DNA from 2 places in the Mesorhizobium sp. WSM3864 genome. Region 1 is predicted to be linked to the other one. Evidence: predicted binding sites of a transcription regulator. Region 1 holds the regulator's gene; the other holds the start of a gene.
What was found. Region 1 encodes PhoB, which activates phosphate uptake and scavenging genes when phosphate is short. Its sites were predicted from a motif close to TGTCATNNANCTGTCAT; they were not measured.
Positions count from the first base shown of each region.

Region 2: the regulator PhoB is predicted to act here: its motif matches at 5,229-5,245, upstream of ugpB (sn-glycerol-3-phosphate ABC transporter substrate-binding protein UgpB).

Region 1 is NZ_NSGD01000004.1:338,278-345,911, forward strand. Features, by position in the region: gene pstC (phosphate ABC transporter permease subunit PstC) at 1-895, shown strand, start outside; gene pstA (phosphate ABC transporter permease PstA) at 899-1,750, shown strand; gene pstB (phosphate ABC transporter ATP-binding protein PstB) at 1,747-2,550, shown strand; gene phoU (phosphate signaling complex protein PhoU) at 2,571-3,275, shown strand; gene phoB (phosphate regulon transcriptional regulator PhoB) at 3,295-3,984, shown strand; gene CK215_RS12045 (ROK family transcriptional regulator) at 4,301-5,536, opposite strand; gene xylF (D-xylose ABC transporter substrate-binding protein) at 5,885-6,925, shown strand; gene CK215_RS12055 (sugar ABC transporter permease) at 7,162-7,634, shown strand, end outside.
Region 2 is NZ_NSGD01000004.1:464,486-472,119, reverse strand. Features, by position in the region: gene CK215_RS12670 (ABC transporter ATP-binding protein) at 1-947, shown strand, start outside; gene CK215_RS12665 (sn-glycerol-3-phosphate import ATP-binding protein UgpC) at 955-2,037, opposite strand; gene ugpE (sn-glycerol-3-phosphate ABC transporter permease UgpE) at 2,044-2,892, opposite strand; gene ugpA (sn-glycerol-3-phosphate ABC transporter permease UgpA) at 2,901-3,785, opposite strand; gene ugpB (sn-glycerol-3-phosphate ABC transporter substrate-binding protein UgpB) at 3,855-5,165, opposite strand; gene CK215_RS12645 (EAL domain-containing protein) at 5,480-7,634, shown strand, end outside.

The DNA of each region.
Region 1 (7,634 bases):
AACGGTCACGCGTCTCTCCGCCATACTCGTGCTGGTTCTTCTGGGCGGCGTCGCGGTCTCGCTGATCGCCGGCTCGTGGGAGGCGCTGTCGAAGTTCGGCTTCTCCTTCCTGACCACTGAATCCTGGAATCCGGTGACCGAGAATTTCGGCGCGCTCGCGCCCATCTACGGCACCGTCGTCACCTCAGCCATCGCCATCCTCATTGCCGTGCCGATCGGCATCGGCATCGCCGTCTTCCTGACCGAGCTCTGCCCGCGCCCGCTCAGGCGCCCGATCGGCATCGCGGTCGAGCTGCTCGCCGGCATTCCCTCGATCATCTACGGCATCTGGGGCCTGTTCGTCTTCGCGCCATTCCTGCAGACGACGGTACAGCCGTTCATCATCAATCTTTTCCACGGCATACCGGGTCTCGCCAGCCTGTTTGCCGGTCCGCCCTACGGCATCGGCCTGCTGACGTCGTCGCTGATCCTGGCCATCATGGTGCTGCCCTTCATCACCTCGATCACCAAGGACGTGTTCGACACGGTGCCAGCGGTGCTGAAGGAATCGGCCTACGGCATCGGCTGCACGACCTGGGAAGTGACCCGGCGTGTGGTCATCCCCTATACGCGGGTCGGCATCATGGGCGGCGTCATGCTCGGTCTTGGCCGCGCGCTCGGCGAGACGATGGCCGTCACCTTCGTCATCGGCAACGCGCACCGCATCAGCGCCTCGCTGTTTGCGCCCGGCACGACGATCTCGGCGACCATCGCCAACGAATTCACCGAAGCCGACGGCGAGCTTTACACGTCCTCACTGGTGGCGCTCGGACTGATCCTGTTCATCATCACCTTCATCATCCTCGCGCTCGCACGCTACATGCTGTTGCGCATCGATAGCCGCACGGGAGCCTGACCGATGTCGACAGTCGCATCGCTCCACCGAAGCCGCAAGCGCAAGAACGCCGTGATGATGGCGCTCTGCACCATAGCGGCGGGCATTGGCCTCGTCTGGCTGGCGCTGATCCTCGGCGCCCTTCTCTATAAGGGACTCTCGGGGCTCTCGCTTTCGGTGTTCACGCAAATGACACCGCCGCCCGGCGACGCCGGCGGCCTGCTCAACGCCATCTACGGCAGCATCGTGATGACCGTCATCGGCATCGTCGTCGGCACGCCGATCGGCGTGCTCGCCGGAACCTATATGGCCGAGTACGGGCGCTTCTCGCGCCTCACCACGGTGGTGCGCTTCATCAACGACATCCTGTTGTCGGCGCCGTCGATCATCGTCGGCCTGTTCGTCTACGAGCTGATGGTGCGGCCGATGGGTCATTTCTCGGCGATCGCCGGCGCGGTGGCGCTGTCGATCCTGGTGATCCCCGTGGTAGTGCGCACCACCGAGGACATGCTGAACCTTGTGCCCAACGCGCTGCGCGAGGCTGGCACCGCCATCGGCGCGCCGCGCTGGGTGGTGATCCGCTCGGTCGCCTATCGCGCCGCATTGTCCGGCATCGTCACCGGCATATTGCTGGCGATCGCCCGCATTTCGGGCGAGACGGCGCCGCTGCTCTTCACAGCGCTCAACAACCAGTTCTGGTCGAGCAATCTCAACGCGCCGATGGCCAGCCTGCCGGTGACCATCTTCCAGTTTGCGCTGAGCCCTTATGAGGAATGGCAGCAACTGGCCTGGACGGGCGCACTGATAATCACCCTGACGGTTCTCGGGCTGAGCATCTTCGCCCGCAGCCTTACCGGACGCAGAGAGGACAGATGAAACCGATGTTGTCCACCGACCTGAACGTAGCCGAGACGACCGCCGAGAAGGCCAAGATCGAAGTCAAGAACCTCAACTTCTACTATGGCCAGTCGAAGGCGCTGAAGGACATCAACCTGTCGCTGCCCGAGCGCAGCGTCACCGCCTTCATCGGACCTTCGGGCTGCGGAAAGTCGACGCTGCTGCGCGTGCTCAACCGCATCTACGAGCTCTACCCGAAGCAGAGCGCCGAAGGCCAGGTGCTGCTCGACGGCAAGAACATCCTCGACCGCTCGCAGGACCTCAACCTGCTCAGGACCAAGATCGGCATGGTGTTCCAGAAGCCGACGCCGTTCCCGATGTCGATCTACGAGAACATCGCCTTCGGCGTCAGGCTGTATGAGAAGATAAGCAAGGCCGAGATGGACAATCGCGTCGAACAGGCGCTGAAGCGCGCCGCGCTGTGGAACGAGGTCAAGGACAAGCTCAACGCCAGCGGCCAGAGCCTTTCGGGCGGCCAGCAGCAGCGGCTCTGCATCGCCCGCACGGTGGCGGTGAAGCCGGAGGTCATCCTGCTGGACGAGCCGGCATCGGCGCTCGATCCGCTCTCGACCGCCAAGATCGAGGAGCTGATCGACGAGCTGCAGGCCGACTACACGATCGTGATCGTCACCCACAACATGCAGCAGGCGGCGCGCGTCTCGCGGCAGACGGCGTTCATGTATCTCGGCGAGCTGATCGAATTCGACCGGACCGAAAAGATTTTCACCTCGCCCCGCGAGAAGCGCACGCAGGACTACATCACCGGCCGCTTCGGCTGAGTTCATACGAGGACATAACCATGGCCCATACGGTCGCTTCCTTCGACGAGGATCTGAGGCAGATCAGCCAGCTCATCCGCGACATGGGCGATCTTGCCGGCTCGATGGTCGGCGCGTCGACCAAGGCTCTGCTGAATTCCGACAACGCGCTGGCGCAGCGCGTGGTCTCCGACGATGCCATCATGGACGCGCGCCAGCGCGAGCTCGACGATCGCGCCATCACGCTGATCGCCAAACGCCAGCCGATGGCCGACGACCTGCGCAGCGTCGTTGGCGCCATCCGGATGGCCGGCGATCTCGAGCGCATCGGCGACCTTGCCAAGAACATCGCTAAGCGCGTCGGCTCGGTCGGCATCAGCGCCGCGCCGCGCGACCTTTCGCACTCCATCGATTCGATGGCGCAGCTGGTGCTGATCCAAGTGCAGGGCGTGATCGAGGAATACACGGCCGGCGACGCCACGGCGCTCGCCAAGCTCCGCAACGACGACGAGCGCATCGACGTCAAATACACCTCCGTCTTCCGCGAGCTCCTGACCTACATGATGGAGGATCCGCGCAACATCACGGCTTGCACGCATCTGTTGTTCTGCGCCAAGAATCTGGAGCGCATAGGCGACCACGTCACCAACATCGCCGAGAACGCCTACTATGTGCTGACCGGCACGCAATTGCCTGCGAATCGTCCTAAGCAGGACGAGACGGCGATGTCGGCGCCGGCGGCCTGACAGCGAAGGTGCCTGCTAAATGATCGCGCCACGCATCATGGTGGTGGAGGACGAGGAACCGCTGGGGGTGCTGCTCCGCTACAACCTCGAATCCGAGGGCTATCAGGTCGAGGTGGTGACGCGCGGCGACGAGGCCGAGATCCGCCTGCAGGAGAATGTGCCCGACCTTCTGGTGCTCGACTGGATGGTGCCGGCGGTGTCCGGCATCGAGCTTTGCCGGCGCCTCAGGATGCGGCCCGAGACCGAACGCCTGCCGATCATCATGCTGACCGCGCGCGGCGAGGAAAGCGACAGGGTGCGCGGCCTCTCGACCGGCGCCGACGACTATCTGGTCAAGCCGTTCTCGACGCCGGAATTCATGGCCAGGGTCAAGGCGCTGCTGCGCCGCGCCAAGCCGGAGGTGCTGTCCAGCGTGCTCAAGGTCGGCGACATCGTGCTCGATCGCGAATCGCATCGCGTCTACCGCAAGAAGAGCGAGATCCGGCTCGGCCCGACCGAGTTCAGGCTGCTGGAATTCATGATGCGGCATCCCGGCCGGGTGTTCTCGCGCAGCCAGCTGCTCGACAATGTCTGGGGCGAGACGATCTATATCGACGAGCGCACCGTGGACGTGCATGTCGGACGCCTGCGCAAGGCGGTCAACAACGGCCGGATGCCCGATGTGATCCGCACCATTCGCGGGGCGGGCTACGCGATCAGGGAAGACTAGATCCAGGGCACCGAAGGTCTGACGGGTTCTATCTGCGCTGGCGGGTTATCGAGACGCTGGTGCTTCGCCGTCCACGGGCGGAGCACGAAGCGTCGCGACGCGGCGCAGACCCGACGATCCACGCGACTTCCACGCGCCGCGGCGGTGCAGAAATTCTGCTCCGCTCATCCGACGATTGAGGTAATGGCATGGATTCCAGGGTCTCCGCGACGGAGCTTCGCTCCTGCTCCGCCCTGGAATGACGAAGCTGCGGGGCCTTCGCTAATCTCCGGCGTCTGCAGGACCCACAGAAGCCAACGATCGCTATCGAAGCTGCTCAGGCCACGTTCTTGCCCGCTCTTGCCTGCACGCCCGGGGCGAAAATCTCCTGGTCGACGAAGGTCAGCGCGCGCATGGCGCAGCCCTCGCGGATCAGCGGCAATTCGTTCGGCTCAGTATCGAAGGAGATCGAATTTGAATGCTGGCCACCGGCAGTCTGGCCGATCGCCTCGCGCAGCGCCGGCTCGATCAGGTCGAAGGCGGCGGCGCTGACGCCGACCATGGCGACCGGCGCTGGGTCGATCAGCGCGAACAGGCTGCCGAGGCCGAAGCCCAGCGCCTCCCCGGCCCGGCGATAGGCCTCGCGCTCCGGGCCATCCGTCTCGCGCGCCTTGGCCGCGAGCGCCCGCATGTCGGCGTCGCCGACATCGACCGGCTCGGCGTTCTCGCTCATCTTCATGGCGCTGCGCCAGATGGCGTAGTTGCCGGCATAGGCTTCGACGCAGCCGCGGCGTCCGCAACGGCAAAGCGCGCCGCCCGGACGATGGATCATGTGGCCGAACTCGCCGCCGGAAGAATGCGTGCCGGTGAACAGCTCGCCCTTCAGCACCAGGCCCATGCCGATGCCGTGCGAGAGCAGGATGGCGATGAAATTGTCGCGATAGCGGTCGGGATCGCGCCACTGCAGCGCCACCGCCATCATGTTACAGTCGTTTTCCATGGTGGCCGGAATGCCGAATTCCTTTTCCAGGATGTCGGCGAAGGGAATGTCGGTCAGCGGCGTGATCGGCGACCATAGCATGGCGCGGGCATGGGAATCGGTGATGCCCTGGATGCCCATGGCGATGCGGGCGACGCTGCCGACGTCGAGGTCCGGATCGTCCAGCCGGCGCCGCACGATCGCCAAGCATTCGCCGATCAGCTCGTCGCGCGGCATGGTGAGCGTATCGAGGCGGCGCTGCTCCTCGGCGATGACCTGGCCCGCATAATCGATAACGGCGACCGAGAGGAAATTGAGCGACAGCACCACCGTTACCACCGCTGCCGCCTCAGGCTTGAGCGCGAGGCCCACCTGTGGCCGGCCGCGCTTCAGAGACGCGGTCTCGCTCGGCTTGCTCTCGGCCAGGATGCCTTCCTGGATCAGGTCGGAAGAGATCGCCGAAATGGTCGAATGGCTGAGCCCGGTGGTCGCGGCGATTTCCGTGCGCGACGGCTGGCCGGCCCGGCGCAAGGCCGAGAGCACCATGGCGCGGTTGCGCCGGCGCAGATCGTCGTGGCGGATTCCGACCGACATTTTTTCTCCTCCCAGTCAGCGCGGCCTCTCGATCATGCACAGGACCCGGCGACGCGCCAGATCGATTCACCCGGACGCCGGCACCCGAACCGTCCGGGTTTTTACAAGTTTCGGTGGACGCGGGCTGCGCCTCCTCCGAACTGTTCCCCGATAGTGGCAGAAGCGGTCGGCACTGTCATTATTTATTACGGGTCTCGAAAAAAAGTACGCGACACGTCAAAAACCGTCAGAATTGCAGTTGACAGCGCCCTAGCCTTGGATCAGTATTTTTTCGAGGCTCGAAAAAAAGCCTTTGCATGGTCTTCGGGCCAATCTGGGTCGCGCCGCGAGGGGCGCAGGGAGGATATCATGAAGAGATTCGCAGCCGCCATGCTGGCGGGCGTCGCCATGTCGTTGACGTTGGCGTCGGTCGCCGAGGCGAAGGACAAGGTGATCGGCGTTTCGTGGTCCAATTTCCAGGAAGAGCGCTGGAAGACCGACGAAGCGGCGATGAAGAAGGCGATCGAGGCCGCGGGCGACAAGTATATATCCGCCGACGCACAGTCCAATCCAGGCAAGCAGCTGACCGACGTCGAAAGCCTGATCTCGCAGGGCGCCAATGCGCTGATCATCCTGGCGCAGGACGCCTCGGCGATCGGACCGGCGGTGCAGAAGGCACTCGACGAAGGCATTCCGGTCGTCGGCTACGACCGCCTGATCGAGAACAAGGACGTGTTCTATCTGACCTTCGACAACAAGGAAGTCGGCCGCATGCAGGCCCGCGAGGTGTTCAAGGCCAAGCCCGAGGGCAATTACGTCTTCATCAAGGGCTCGGGCGCCGACCCGAACGCCGATTTCCTGTTCTCCGGCTCGATGGAAGTGCTGAAAGAAGCCATGGACAGCGGCAAGATCAAGAATGTCGGCGAGGCCTATACCGATGGCTGGCTTCCCGCCAATGCGCAGAAGAACATGGAGCAGTTCCTGACCGCCAACGACAACAAGGTCGACGCGGTGGTGGCGGCCAATGACGGCACCGCCGGCGGCGTCGTCGCGGCGCTGACGGCGCAAGGGCTGGCCGGCACCGTTCCGGTCTCGGGCCAGGACGGCGACCATGCCGCGCTGAACCGCATCGCGCTCGGCACCCAGACGGTGTCGGTGTGGAAGGACGCGCGCGAGCTCGGCAAGCACGCCGCCGAGATCGCCTCGCAGCTCGCCGACGGCAAGAAGATGACCGACATCGCGGGCGCCAAGGACTTCACGACGCCTGGCGGCAACACCGTCAAGTCGCTGTTCCTGACCCCGGTCGCAATCACCAAGGATAATCTCAACCTCGTCATCGACGCGGGTTGGATAAAGAAGGATGAAGTCTGCGCGGGCGTTGCCGCCGGCAGCGTCGCGGTCTGCAACTAAGCTGGCCGTCAGGTTCAAACGCAGCGCCGCGGCCGTTGGGCCGCGGCGTTTCTCCAAAGGCTTTCGGGCGTACTGAAGCCGGAGACCATTGGGGCAGTTCACTGTCCGGCAGGATCGCCGAACTGCTCCAGCCGTTTGTTTGTGCGTAATTCCAGGCGGCTACGCACTTTTCCTGGAATTGCTCTAGCATCGTGGTCCGGCATCCGCGCCAGACGGCAAGCCGGTGGGAGGAGATCATGACCGATACGACCTCTGATACGCCGGCCAACCCGGCGGCGGATCGCGCGCGGGCTTCCGAACTGAGCACCGTCGGGCGCTTCCTCACGGCGACTGAGCTCGACACACGCATGCTCGGCATGGTCGGCGCGCTGCTGATCATCTGGATCGGCCTGCATGTCATCTCGAGCCTGCGGCTCGGCGTCAATCCACTCGATTTCGACAGCCGAACGTTCCTGACGCCGCGCAACCTGTGGAACCTGTCGGTGCAGACCTCGGCCGTGGCCATCATGGCTTCCGGCATGGTGCTGGTCATCGTCATGCGCAACATCGATCTCTCCGTCGGATCCGCCGAGGGTTTGATCGGCATGGTCATGGGCTTTGCCCAAGTGCATTTCCTGGTGCGAATGGTTGGGCTCGAGCTTGGCAATCCCTGGATCTGGGTGCTGGCACTGTTGATCGGCCTGGCGCTCGGCCTGCTGATCGGCGCCTT
Region 2 (7,634 bases), 130 kb from region 1:
TGAGGCTGATCGCCGGCTTCGAGGCGCCAGATCGCGGCCGCATCGCGCTCGACGGCAAGCTGCTCGCCAATGGCGGGGCGGCGGTGCCGGCGCATCGCCGCGGCATCGGCGTGGTGGCGCAGGACGGCGCCCTCTTCCCGCATCTCACCATCGCCGACAACATCGGCTTCGGCATGCCCCGAAGCGCCGAGAAGCGCGCCGAGCACATTGTCGAGCTCGCCTATATCGTCGGGCTGGACAAGGCGATCCTGAAGCGCCGTCCGCACGAGCTTTCCGGCGGCCAGCAGCAGCGTGTCGCGCTTGCCCGCGCCATGGCGATGAAACCCCGGCTGATGCTCCTCGACGAGCCGTTCTCGGCGCTCGACACCGGCCTGCGCGCCTCGATGCGCAAGGCTGTGGCCGAGCTTCTGGAGGATGCGGGCATCACCACCATCCTGGTCACCCATGATCAGGCCGAGGCGCTGTCCTTCGCCAGCCAGGTGGCCGTCATGCGCGACGGCCTGTTCTCGCAGGTCGGCACGCCGCGCGAACTCTACTTCCAGCCCAGGGACAGGATGGTTGCCGAGTTCCTCGGCGACGCCATCATCGTGCCGGCCAAGATCGCCGACGGCTTTGCCATATCGCCGCTCGGCCGCATCGCGGTCGACATCACCGAGCGGCGCGACGTCGCCCGTATCATGCTCAGGCCCGAGCAAGTGGTGCTTAAACGAACCTCCCGCGAAGGCATGTCGGGGACGCCGGACATGCTGTTCGGCGAGGTGACGGACTCCGAATTCGCCGGCTCGGTCTGCACCATCGCCGTGCGGCTGCTTAACAGCCCGGATCCGCCGGATGCGGCCGCGATCGGCAACACACCGCTCATCCTGCGCAAGACCGGCATGGACGTGCCGGAGGTCGGCGAGATCGTGCGCCTCACCGTGACCGGCAAGGCGCATGTGTTTGCCTGAAGCTGGGTCAAGAGGAGGGGCTTGTGCTGTCGAGGCGCCTGCCGCCCCGATCGAACCAGTGCAACTTCTCGGCTGTGGCGGTGATGCGCAACTTGTCGCCGGGCTTTGCCGCCGTGCGGCCGCCAACCCGTATCACGATACGATTGCCGGCAGCCGAGCAGTGCAGGAAGGTTTCCGCGCCGACCGGCTCCACGGCCTCGACCGTTGCGGACAGCATCAGCGCCCCGGATCGGTCCTCGGCATCGGCGACGAGTTCGGCGTCCTCGGGCCTGAAGCCTAGCATTGCCGCCTGCCCGCCGGGCGGGGCAAGCCCAAGCAACTTTCCTTCCAGCTCAGTTGCAGAACTTTCTGTGCTCAGTGAGAGCAGGTTCATCGGCGGCGCGCCAATGAAGGACGCGACGAATGTCGAGGCCGGCTTCTCGTAAATGTCGAGAGGAGCGCCGATCTGCTCGACCAGCCCGGCATTCATGACGACAAGCATGTCGGCTAGCGTCATCGCCTCGAGCTGGTCGTGGGTGACATAGACCGAAGTGACGCCGAGCCTGCGCTGCAGGCTCTTGATCTCGACCCGCATCTGGCCGCGCAGCTTGGCGTCGAGGTTGGAGAGCGGTTCGTCGAACAGGAAGACTTTCGGATTGCGCACGATCGCCCGGCCCATGGCGACGCGCTGTCGCTGGCCGCCGGAAAGCTCGCGAGGGCGCCGGTCGAGCAGTCCCGACAATTCCAGCACCTTGGCAGTTGAACGCACTCTGCTGTCGATCTCGGCTTTCGGCGTGCCGCGATTACGCAGGCCATAGGCCATGTTGTCGTAGACCTTCATATGCGGGTAGAGCGCGTAATTCTGGAAGACCATGGCAATGTCGCGTTCGGTCGGACCGACGGCATTGACGATCTTGCCGTCGATCGCAACCGTTCCGGACGAGATGGTCTCGAGTCCGGCGATCATCCTGAGCAACGTCGATTTGCCGCAGCCAGAGGGACCGACCAGCACGCAAAGCTGCTTGTCCGGAATGGCGATGGAAACGCCTTTCACGGCCTCGACGCCGCCGGCATAGAGCTTCCTCACATCATTGAGATCAACCGTCGCCATCGCCCCTCACTTCTCGGATTCGACCAGGCCGCGCACGAACCAGCGCTGCATCAGCACCACGACAAGGATCGGCGGCACGATGGCCAGCATCGCGGTGACCATCACAAGGTGCCACTGGGTATCGGCATCGGCGAAGGAAACCATCTTTTTCAGCGCAATGACGATGGTGTTCATGTCGTTGCTGTTGGTGACCAGCAGCGGCCACAGATATTGCGTCCAGCCATAGATGAAAAGGATGACGAACAGCGCCGCGATGTTGGTGCGCGACAGCGGCAGGAGGATGTCGAAGAAGAAGCGCCACGGCCCGGCACCATCGACGCGCGCCGCCTCGACGAGCTCGCCCGGGATGGTCATGAAGAACTGTCTGAACAATAGCGTGGCCGTGGCCGAGGCGATCAGCGGAATGATCAGACCGGCATAGGTGTCGATCATGCCGAGATCGACCATCACCTTGTAGGTCGGCAGGATGCGGACCTCGACGGGCAGCATCAGAGTGATGAAGATCAGCCAGAAGAAGGTCATGCGCAGCGGGAAACGAAAGAACACGATGGCATAAGCCGACAGGATCGAGATGAAGATCTTTCCGACCGCGACGCCGAGCGCCATGACCGTCGTGTTGAGAAGCAGCCTGCCGACGCTGACGCCGCCGATGCGCCCGACACCGCCGAACAACGCCTCGCTGTAATTGTTCCAGAGCTGGTCACCGGGCAGCAGCGGCAGGGGCGGCTTGAGGATCGTCTGCAGCGTCTGAGTCGAGGCCACGAATGTGTAGTAGATGGGAAATGCAACGATCAAAATGCCGAGAATGAGAGCGGCATGGGCGATCAGGACACGCAACGGGGACTGGCCGATCATCGCTTGCCTCAGCCGTAGTGGACTTTGCGTTCCACATAGCGGAACTGGATGGCGGTGAGCGCTATGACGATGACCATCAGGATCACCGACTGCGCCGCCGAGTCGCCGAGGATCAGGTTGACGAAGCCGTCATTGTAGACCTTGTAGACCAGCGTCTCGGTGGTCTTGCCCGGTCCGCCGCCGGTGACGGCATGGACGATGCCGAACGTGTCGAACAGGGCATAGACAGTGTTGACGACCAGCAGGAAGAAGGTCGTCGGCGCGAGCAGCGGGAAGATGATGGTCCAGAAACGCTTGGTCTCGCGGGCGCCGTCGATCGCCGCCGCCTCGATCAGCGTCTTCGGCACCGCCTGCAGCCCGGCGACGAAGAACAGGAAATTGTAGCTGATCTGCTTCCAAGCGGCGGCGGAAACCAAAAGGATCATGGCGTGACTGCCGTTGAGCAACGGGTCCCAGGCTATACCGAGACTTCTCAGCACGTAGGATAGCGAGCCGATCGAAGGGTTGAACAGGAACAGCCACAACATGCCGGCGATCGCCGGCGCCACCGCATAGGGCCAGATCATCAGCGTGCGGTAGAGCGCTTTCCCGCGCACCACTTTTTCCGCCATTACGGCGAGCAGCAACGCCACGGCCATGGCCACGATTGCGGTGGCAAGCGAAAATACCACCGTTACCTTGATCGAGTTGAGATAGGCCGGGTCGGCAAGCACTTTGCGGAAATTGGCAAACCAGACGAACTTGCTCTTCAGCCCGAATGGATCCTGCCTGAGCATGGACTGGTAGAGCGCCTGCCCGGCCGGCCAGTAGAAGAAAACCAGTGTTATGGCGAGTTGCGGCGCCACAAGCAGGTAAGGCAGAACTTTGTGGGGGAAAACGACGCGCGGGGTCAGCTTGGTTTCCTCGTCAAGCAAGGATCGCCCGCGCGGATCCGCGCGGGCGACGTTTCATCTCGGCCAGGTCTAGTTGCCCAAAGCGTCCTTGATCGCCGCGTTGCCGCGCGAGACGGCATTGTCGAGCGCCTGCTGAGCCGTTTCCTGGCCGGCCAGCATCTTCTCGAACTCCTCGTTCTGGATATCGCGCACCTGCGGCAGATTGGGCAGGCGCACACCCTTCGAATTCTCGGTCGGCGCCTTGCCGGTCATCTGCAGGATCGGTGTCTCGCGGCCCGGGTTCTTGTCGTAGAAGCCGGACTTCTTGGTCGCCTCATAGGCCGCCAGCGTCACCGGCAGGTAGCCCGACTTCTGGTGCAGATATTCCTGCACCTCGGTCTTGGAGAGATAGGCGAAAAAGGCCGCGACGCCCTTGTACTCCGCATCGGATTTGCCGCTGAAAACCCAGAGGCTTGCGCCGCCGGGCGTCGTGTTCTGCGGCGCGCCCTTGGCATCGCTGTCATACGGCAGTTGGCCGATGCCGTAGTTCATGCCCGACTTGACGATATCGCCGAGCCCGCCCGAGGACTCGGTAAAGATGCCGCATTCCCCGGCGAGGAATATCTGCTTGGCCTCGGAGGTGCGCCCGCCATATTTGAAAGTGCCATCCTTAGCGAGGTCAGCCAGCGCCTGAAAGTGGTTGACGAAAATCGGCGCATTGATCTTGAGCTCGACGTCGCCGCCGGCCAGTCCGTTCTGCTGGGTCGCCCAGGAAACATTATTCCAGGCGGCAAAATTTTCCAGATGGATCCAGGTCAGCCAGGTCGAGGTGTAGCCGCAAGGGGCCGCGCCGCTCGCCTTGATCTTCTTCGCCGCTTCCCAGACCTCGTTCCAGGTCTTAGGCGGGTTGTTCACGTCGAGGCCGGCCTTCTGAAAGATGTCCTTGTTGTAGTAGAGGATCGGCGAGGAGGAATTGTAAGGGAAAGACAACATGGTGCCGTCCGGCTTCGAATAGTAGCCGACTATGCCGGGCAGATACTGGCTCTTATCGAACGTCATCCCCGCGCCCGTCAAAACTTCGGCCACGGGTTTGATCGCGCTCTCTGCCGCCATCATGACGCCGGTGCCGACATCGAACACCTGGATGATGTCCGGCGCCTGGCCGGCGCGGAACGCGGCGATGCCTGCATTCAGCGTCTCGGGATAGGTGCCCTTGAAGACCGGAACGATCTGGTAGTCGCTTTGGCTGGCGTTGAAGTCCTTCGAGATCTTGTCGACGACTTCCGCATTGGCGCCCGTCATCGCATGCCACCAGCTGATCTGCGTGACAGCGAAAGCGGACGTGGTGGAAAGCAGGGTCAAGGTAGCGGCAACACCTGCCGCGAAGCCGAAGAGCTTCATGTTTTCATCTCCCGTTGTGATTGGCGAAAGGGGGGCTTCCGCAGAAACCAGTATGTGTTGCGCATGACAATCGGACAACGGTTTTGTTATGCGTCGATGAACATCAACTGATCCTAAAATAACGTGCATCAGTCACGGCCGGGCAGATTGCTTGCCGGCTTAGGATTGAGCGCGTGTGCGACAGCCGGCCTAACCTTATCCGCCCTTACAACCCGAGACACACGCGTCGGTTGCAGGTCCACTAATCGATTCTTTAGCCGTCGGGCCTTAAGCAATCTTAACTTGATTGATGCGGGAAGATCAGGTGGGGCCAAATGTTGACCGTCTATAATTGCATCGTGCACGAGCACGATCTGAGGTTGGTCGCGCTTGCGGCGCTCATCTGCGGAATTTCTTCTTTCTCGGCGGTCAATCTTCTTCGCCATGTCGAGCAATCGACCAGTCGAAATCGCTACGCATGGCTGTTGATTGCAGCCACGGCGACCGGATTTGGCATCTGGGCGACGCACTTCGTCGCCATGATCGCCTTCACGCCGGGAATACCCAACGCCTATAACGCGGAGCTTTCCGCCCTTTCGCTGGCTGCCTCCGTAGTTCTGACAGCGGCCGGAATGTGGATCGCCACCATCCGCGGCGGCATTGATCACTACCTTGTCGGCGGCGCCGTGCTCGGCGTCGGCATTGCCGTGATGCACTATACCGGCATGGCGGCGTTCGAGGTCCAGGGCCGGATCGTCTGGAACGAGCTGCTCGTCGCTCTTTCGCTGGCGGCGGGCGTCACGCTTGCCGCGCTTTCGCTGCTCGTCGTGCTGCGCCGCCCGTCGACGCTTACGACGATCGCTGCCGCCGTCTTGCTCACACTGGCCATCTGCACACTGCATTTTATCGCCATGGCGGCGGTCTCGATTTATCCGGACTCCTCGATAGAGATCTCAAAATTCACCATCGCGCCGATGTCGCAAGCCTTTGCCGCCGCGGCGGCAAGCCTGGTCATCCTGGTGCTCTCGGCCGCGGCGCTCCGCATCGACCTGCGCTTCCGACGCCACCAGGCGGAAGCGCAGCGCATGCACGGCCTGGCCAACGCGGCGGTCGAGGGGCTGATCGTCTGCGACGGAAGCCGCATCGTCAGCGCCAACGACAGCATCGCGGCGCTGAGCGGCATCGCGCCCGGCACGCTGAACGTGATGACGCTTGGCGACCTCTTCGGCGAACGCATCGCCTCAGCCATCGCCGGCGGCAGCGGCCAGGCGCAGGAAACCGAGCTGCGCAGCCAGGACGGCACCCGCATCCCGGTCGAGCTGATCGCCCGCAGCATCGACTATTGCGGCAAGCCTCACGACGTCGTCGCCGTCCGCGACATGCGCGAGCGCAAGAAGGCCGAGCAGGAGATCCTTCGCCTGGCGCATTTCGATCCGCTGACCGGGCTTGCCAATCGCCGCAGCTTCACCAGCCGCCTCGAGGCCGAGATCGCCACGGCAAGCGGCAAGGGCGGGCAGCTCGCGCTGATGCTTCTCGATCTCGACCGCTTCAAGGAAGTCAACGACCTGTTCGGTCATGCGGCCGGCGACGCCGTGCTGCAGAGGGTGGCGCAATGCGCTTCGGGCGTGCTCCGCCATGGGCAGATGCTCGCCCGCCTCGGCGGCGACGAATTCGCCATCATTGCGCCGAACCTTCCCGACCCGCAGGCCGCGGGCCGCATCGCCGAGGCGGTGCTTTCCAAGCTGCGCCAGGAGAGCCAGTTGTCGCCCGGCGGCGAACTGGTGTCGGCCAGCATCGGCATTGCTCTTTTCCCGCTGGACGCCGACGAGCAGGCGGCGCTGGTCAGCCATGCCGACACCGCGCTCTACCGCGCCAAGGCCGAGGGCAAGGACACTTATCGCTATTTCGAAGCTTCGATGGGCGCCGAGACGCGCGACAGGCGCGCCATGGAGCACGATCTGCGCCAGGCGGTTGCGCGCGGCGAGTTCCGGCTGGTCTATCAGCCGCAAAAAGAGATCAGCAGCGGCAAGATGATCGGTTTCGAGGCCTTGATCCGCTGGCATCATCCGGAGCGCGGCAACATCCCGCCGTCGGTCTTCATCCCGGTCGCGGAAGACAGCGGCGCCATCGCCCAGATCGGCGAATGGGTGCTGGCGACGGCCTGCGAGGAAGCCGTCCGCTGGAAAAATCCGCTGACCATCGCCGTCAATGTCTCGGCGGTGCAGCTCCACAACCCGAATTTCAGCCGCAAAGTGCACGAGATTCTGCTGCGTTCGGGACTTCCGGCCGGACGGCTGGAGCTTGAAGTGACCGAGACGGCGCTGATCAAGGATATGCCGCGGGCGCTGGCGACTCTGCGGCAGGTCAAGGCGCTTGGTATTCGCGTCGCGATGGACGATTTTGGAACCGGCTATTCATCGCTTTCCAATCTCCGCGCCTTCCCTTTCGACAAGATCAAGATCGACGGCTCCTTCATCAAGTCGGTCGACA